DNA from 2 places in the Achromobacter sp. GW823-FHT04E03 genome. Region 2 is predicted to be linked to the other one. Evidence: riboswitches for the same ligand, from Rfam matches in the RefSeq annotation. Region 2 holds a riboswitch; the other holds the start of a gene.

Region 1 (3,398 bases), on a different contig from region 2:
GCCTATTACCTGAAGTACCAGAACCGCAGGCCCGAGTACATCGGCGCCTTTTACAATGTCGTGAATTGGCCTGAAGTGGCGCGCCGCTACGCGGCAGCCCAGCGCTGAGCGCATCTCTCGCAAGGAGGGCAGCGGCACATGAATACCTTCAGCCGTCATCGCGTGCGGCCGGCGGCCACCAGCATCAGCGTGTGGACCCTGGCCGTATTGGTGGCATGCCTGGGCCTGCACCAGTTGTGGGCCTATCTGGACGTGCGCGCGCCGCACGTGGCCGATGCCCTCCTGGGCGGGCTGGTGGCCGCGGGCGCTACGGCCCTGGGTACTTTGCCCATCCTGTTTGCCCGGACCATCCCCCAGAAAATGCAGGACAGCATGTTCGGCTTCGGCGCCGGCGTGATGCTGGCCGCCAGCGCCTTCTCGCTGGTGGCGCCGGGCATCGCCGCGGGCCGCGACCTGGGCTATGGCCCCTGGGGCGCCGGCTTGACGGTGGGCGCGGCCGTACTGCTGGGGGCGGCGGTGCTGCTGCTCATGGACCGTACCCTGCCGCACGAACATTTCATCAAGGGCCGGGAAGGCATCGAGGCGCACCGCCTGCGCCGCACCTGGCTGTTCGTCTTCGCCATCACCCTGCACAACCTGCCGGAAGGCCTGGCCATAGGCGTGGGCTACGCGGGCAACGACGCCATGCGCGGCACCGCGCTGGCCACCGGCATTGCGATCCAGGACATTCCCGAGGGGCTGGTGGTGGCGGTGGCGCTGCTGGCGGCGGGCTATCAGCGCGCCTTCGCCGTGGCGCTGGGCATGCTGTCCGGGCTGGTCGAGCCGCTGGGCGCGGTGCTCGGCGCCGCAGTGGTCGGCTGGTCCGAGCCGCTTCTGCCCTGGGGCCTGGGTTTTGCCGCAGGCGCCATGCTGTTCGTGATCAGCCACGAGATCATCCCCGAATCGCACCGCAAGGGGCATGAGGTCTACGCGACCTGCGGCCTGATGCTGGGTTTCGTGCTGATGATGCTGCTGGACACGGCGCTGGGCTGAGCCGCCGCGGGCATTCCCTGGCCGCGGCTTTCGTTGTATGCTTGCGCCGCTGTCACGCATGTTGCGGGAGAGAGCGGCCTGTACGTCCGGCCGCCGCCGAAGGCGCAATTCGCCCGGAATCGCTCAGGTAACCCATACCGCCCATGCTTGCCCTGTCCCGGTTTTCTCACCGTGCGGACGCGGCAAAACAGTACTCTGGAGAGACCTGGCGCCGGCCCTGAACTAGGGACATAGCGAGCAGCCCAGGCGCCGAAGGTGCAAACCCGCCATGCGGGGCAACTCTCAGGCAAAAGGACAGAGGGGCGGAAGATTCAGCCGTTGTACAAGCGCACCCCGCTTGGCACCACTGGCATTCCGTAACCCTGGCAACACTGCCGCCCCGGAGTTTCCGCGCATGTCCGCAACCCTCAAACGCACCCCGCTGGCCGAAGAACACATCGCCTCTGGCGCCCGCATGGTCGACTTCGGCGGCTGGGACATGCCGCTGGCCTACGGTTCGCAGCTGGAAGAGCACCACGCCGTGCGCCAGGACGCCGGCATGTTCGACGTGTCGCACATGCTGAACGTCGACGTGGCCGGTCCCGACACGTTCGCCTTCCTGCAGCGCCTGGTCGCCAACGACGTGTCCAAGCTGACCGTGCCCGGCAAGGCGTTGTACAGCTGCATGCTGAACCCGCAAGGCGGCGTGATCGACGACCTGATCATCTATTTCTTCGCCGCCGACGAATGGCGCGTCGTGGTCAACGCAGGCACGGCCGACAAGGACGTCGCCTGGATGCAGCGCGTCAAGCAGGCTGGCCAGTTCGACGTTGCCATCACGCCGCGCCGCGATCTGGCCATGGTGGCCGTGCAAGGCCCCAACGCCCGCGCCAAGGTCTGGGCCGCGCGCCCGGCCTGGCAGGCCGCCAGCGAGCCGCTGACCCCCTTCGTGGCCGCCCGCGTGGGCGACGACACCCTGGTGGCCCGTACCGGCTACACCGGCGAGGACGGCTTTGAAATCGTGCTGCCGGCCGCCGAAGTCGTGCAGCTGTGGCGCGACCTGGTCGCCCAGGGCGTGCGTCCCTGCGGCCTGGGCGCGCGCGACACGCTGCGCCTGGAAGCCGGCATGAATCTGTACGGCCAGGACATGGACGAGCTGACCCAGCCCGACCAGGCCGGCCTGACCTGGACCGTGTCCCTGAAGAACGCCGAGCGCCGCTTCATCGGCCGCGACGCGCTGGAACAATTCGCCACCCCCGCCACCTTCATCGGCCTGAAGCTGCAAGAGCGCGGCGTGATGCGCGCGCACATGGCCGTGCGCACCAAGGAAGGCACGGGCGAACTCACCAGCGGCACCATGTCGCCTACGCTGGGCGTGTCGATCGGCTTTGCCCGTCTGCCTCAAGGCGTCAAGGCGGGCGACACGGTCGAGGTCGACATCCGCGGTAAGTGGGTGCCCGCCCTGGCCTGCAAATTGCCGTTCGTGCGTAACGGCAAAGCGGTCGAACACTCGTAAACTCGAAGCTTCGCGCGAGCCGCCGGCCCCTGGGGCGACGGCCGCCCGCGCGAGGCGCGCAACACCATTCATCTACCCGCATTCCCTCAGGAGTTCCCATGAGTCTGCCCACCGATCGCAAGTACACCGAGTCCCATGAATGGGTCAAAGCCGAAGGCGATGTGTTCGTCGTCGGCATCACCGATACCGCCCAGGATCAATTGGGCGACCTGGTCTTCGTTGGCGACGTGAAGGTCGGCGCCAAGCTGAACGCCGGTGAAACCGCTGGCGTGGTCGAATCGGTCAAGGCCGCTTCGGACATCTACGCTCCCGTGGCCGGCGAGATCGTCGCGTTCAACGAAGAGCTGGAAAACAATCCCAACCTGATCAACGAATCGGCCTTCACCGCCTGGATCTTCAAGATCAAGCCGGTCAACGCCGCCGACGCCGACAAGCTGCTCGACGCCGCCGGCTACGAAGCCGTCGCCAACGGCTAAGCCAGCCTGGCTGGAACGGGCGCAGGGCACCCGCCACGCGCCTGTTCCGCAAGATGCAATACCGTCCGTCCTCCGACGACACCCGCTATCCCGAGACCTCTCCATGTCGCGCGCCCTAGACACCCACACCGACTTCATTCCCCGCCACATCGGCCCTTCCGACGCCGACCAGGCCGCCATGCTTGCCGTCATCGGCAGCGCCAGCCTGGACGCCCTGATCGAAGAAGTCGTGCCGCCCAAGATCCGCAGCCAGGCCCCGCTGGCGCTGCCCGCCTCGCGCAGCGAAACCGACGTGCTGGCCGAACTGAAGCAGATCGCCGGCCGCAACAAGGTCTACCGCAGCTATATCGGCCAGGGGTACTACGGCACGCAGACGCCCAACGTGGTGTTGCGCA
Region 2 (3,398 bases):
CCGGCAGCGCTTCCTGAACGCGCACTGGCTCAACCCCGCCTACCTGATACCGCTGGTGGAAGTGAGCCGCGGCCCGCAGACCAGCGAGGCCGCGACGCAAGGGCTGCTGGCAGCGCTGCGCCTGGCGGGCAAGAAGCCCGTGCAGTGCGCCCCCGCCGCGGGCTACATCGTGCCCCGCATCCAGGCCCTGGCCATGAACGAAGCGGCCCGCATGGTGGAGGAAGGCGTGGCCAGCGCCGAAGACATCGACACGGCCGTGCGCCTGGGCTTCGGCCTGCGTTTTTCGGTTCTGGGGCTGCTGGAGTTCATCGACTGGGGCGGCGGCGACATCCTCTACTACGCCTCGCGCTACCTCGCCGATGCCATCGATCCGCGCTTCGCCTCGCCTGCGGTCATCGCCCGCAATATGGAACAAGGGCGCAACGGGCTGCGCGACGGCCAGGGCTTCTATGACTACGCCGGCATGGACGTGAATGCCTACAAGATGGAGCGGCTGGCGCAATTGTGCAAGCGCCTGGAAGTGATGGACCTGCTGCCCCGCTACGGCGCGGCGAGGCAGCCGCCCGCGCGATAGCGGGCCTATTGCTCCAGTTCGCCCAGGATCCGGTACGCCAGCCGGACCCTGGCCTCGTTGGGATAATTCCGGTTGGCCAGTATCACGATGCCCAGCTTCTTCGACGGCACGAACGCCACATAGCCGCCGAAGCCATTGGTCGAACCCGTCTTGTTGATCCACACGGTCTCCTGCGGCGGCAGCGGCGGGTTCAACGCCGCCACGGGCTGGCTCTGGCTGTTGTAGTTGCCGGCATTGGCCGTCAACAGCGCGTCCAGCGTTGCCGGATAGCGCAATTGCTCCCAGGCCAGGTCCTGGGTCATGTCGCCCAGCTGGTAATAACCGACGTGCGTCTGCGCGATTGCGCCGCGCAGTCCGGCATCCGCAAGGTTCAAGCCCATGTTCGCGTCGACGAAACGGATCAGGTCGCGTGCGCTGGTCTTCACGCCGTAGGCTTCGTCGGCCAGCACGCCCGGATTCACGCGCACGGGCGCATTCTGCTTGTTGTAGCCCTGCGCGTAGTCCGCCATCCTGGCGGCGGGCACGTCGATGTAGGTGCTGGTCAGGCCCAGCTTGGGAAACAGGTCCCGCTCCATGGCCGCCTTGAACGGCCGGTTCAGGCTCTTGGCCGCCACCATGCCCAGCATGCCGATACTGGGGTTGGCGTAGGTGCGATACGTGCCAGCGGCATGCTCGGGCTTCCAGGCCTTGAGATAGGCCATCAGCTGCGCCTGGTTCTTGATCGCGTCGGGCACCTGCAAGGGGAAGCCGCCGGTCGTGTGCGTCCCCAGGTTGATCAGGCTCAGCTTGGCGAAGTCGCTGCCGGCGAGCTCCGGCAGGTACTTGGCCGGACTGTCGCTCAAGGCCAGGCGGCCGCGCACCTGTGCATAGGCTGCCAGGGTTGCCGTGTAGGTCTTGCTGATGGAGCCGATCTCGTACAGCGTATCGCTGCCGGCAGGCCTGCCGGTCTGCCTGGACGCCACGCCATAGTTGTAGAAATGCTGTGTCCCGTTGCGGGTCACGGCGATCGACATGCCCGCAATGCCGTGTTCGCGCATGACGGCCTGGACCGCCTCGTCGACCTTGCGGTCCGTCTCTGCCTGGCCGGCCTGCGCCAGCGCGCAGCCTGCGGCCATCAGCGCAAACAATCCCGTGCGCAGCATGCTGTTCAAGCGCATTCTCGTCATTCCCTGTCGTGTCGGATCCGTGGCGCCGCGACGGCGGCGCGCATGCATCGTAGCGCGATGCGACGCCTTATTGGTACTAACCCTTGGTCTCATCCCAGGGGAATTTGGCTATTCTCGCCTCGTCGATCCAAAACCCCGCAGAAGAGACCTGCCCCCGCGGCAGGCGCCGACGGAGCAACCGCCCCGGAAACTCTCAGGCAAACAGGACTGCGCGGTCTAGACAATCTGGAGAGAGGCGCCAAGCGCGCCCACCGAAGGGGAACCCGCCGCCGTCTGCGCCGCGGGTGAAGCTCTCAGGTACAGAGACAGATGGGGTGCTGCGGCCGGGTGGCCGCGGCCACTCAATCTGGAGCCATCATGCCCCGCATCGCCATCATTGGCGCCGGTATCACCGGCGTCACGTCCGCCTATGCCTTGAGCAAACTGGGATATCACGTCACTGTCTATGACCGCCAGCGCTATCCGGCCATGGAGACCTCCTACGCCAACGGCGGCCAGTTGTCGGCCAGCAACGCCGAGGTCTGGAACAGCACCGCCACCATCATGAAAGGCCTGCGCTGGCTCGGCCGCCACAACGCCCCGCTGCTGCTCAATCCCCGCTTCAGCTGGCACAAGTACTCCTGGCTGGCGCAGTTCATCGGACAGATCCGCAACTACCGCCGCAACACGATCGAGACCACCCGGCTGGCCATCGCCGCGCGCCAGCATCTGTACGCCATGGCGGAAGAAGAAGGCATAGATTTCGACCTGGAGCGCCGCGGCATCCTGCACATCTACCACGACGCCGCCAGCTTCGAGACCGCGCGCCGCGCCAATGCCCTGCTGCAGGAAGGCGGGCTGGAGCGCTACGCGGTGTCGCCCGAGGAAGCGCGCAGCATCGAGCCCACGCTGCAAACCGCCTGCCATGGCGGCTTCTACACGCCTTCGGACGCCACCGGCGACATCCACAAGTTCACCAGCGGCCTGGCCCGCGCCTGCGCACGCCGCGGCGTGCGCTTCGCGCAGGACGCGGACATCCGCAACATCAGCCTGGACGGCGCGCCCTACGTGCTCGACGTCGTACGCGAAGGCGGCACGCGCCGCGAACAGCACGAGGCCGACGCCATCGTCGTCTGCGCCGGCGCCGTCAGCCGGCAGTTCGCCAGGCAGCTGGGCGACACGCTCAACATCTACCCGGTCAAGGGCTACTCCATCAGCGTGCATCTGGACGACGCCGCCAGCCAGGCGGCCGCGCCGCGCGTCAGCCTGCTGGACGAAGCCGCCAAGATCGTCACCAGCCGCCTGGGCGACCGCTTCCGCGTGGCCGGCACGGCGGAGTTCAATGGCTTCAACATGGACATCCGCGCGGAGCGCGTGCAGCCCCTGGTGGACTGGACCCGCAAGCACTTCCCCGGCATCCGCACCTCTCGCGTGGTGCCGTGGTGCGGGCTGCGCCCCATGACTCCAAGCATGATGCCCCGCGTGGGCCCAGGCAGGCGGCCCGGCGTGTTTTACAACACGGGGCATGGGCACCTGGGCTGGACCTTGTCGGCAGCGACGGCGCAGATGCTGGCGGCGAGCGTGAGGGAGGGGGTGGGCGAGGCATGAGTCGAGGGCCGCGCGACGCATCGCGCGGCCCGCAAAAAAAACCAGTCGGTTGGTATCTGTCGCCCTCGCCT

The links. A riboswitch is a leader RNA that binds a small molecule or an ion and turns the genes downstream of it on or off. The one in region 2 is predicted to bind glycine.
Region 1: another riboswitch for glycine. It lies ahead of gcvT (glycine cleavage system aminomethyltransferase GcvT); the one in region 2 lies ahead of AC1RHV_RS08380 (D-amino acid dehydrogenase).

Annotation. Positions count from the first base shown of each region.
Region 1 is NZ_JBXAIJ010000002.1:1,288,019-1,291,416, forward strand. It holds gene AC1RHV_RS17260 (superoxide dismutase) at 1-108, shown strand, start outside; gene AC1RHV_RS17265 (ZIP family metal transporter) at 139-1,032, shown strand; glycine riboswitch at 1,087-1,182, shown strand; glycine riboswitch at 1,218-1,340, shown strand; gene gcvT (glycine cleavage system aminomethyltransferase GcvT) at 1,427-2,527, shown strand; gene gcvH (glycine cleavage system protein GcvH) at 2,626-3,003, shown strand; gene gcvP (aminomethyl-transferring glycine dehydrogenase) at 3,107-3,398, shown strand, end outside.
Region 2 is NZ_JBXAIJ010000001.1:1,784,103-1,787,500, forward strand. It holds gene AC1RHV_RS08370 (3-hydroxybutyryl-CoA dehydrogenase) at 1-574, shown strand, start outside; gene ampC (class C beta-lactamase) at 580-1,740, opposite strand; glycine riboswitch at 1,869-1,960, shown strand; glycine riboswitch at 1,962-2,053, shown strand; gene AC1RHV_RS08380 (D-amino acid dehydrogenase) at 2,098-3,327, shown strand.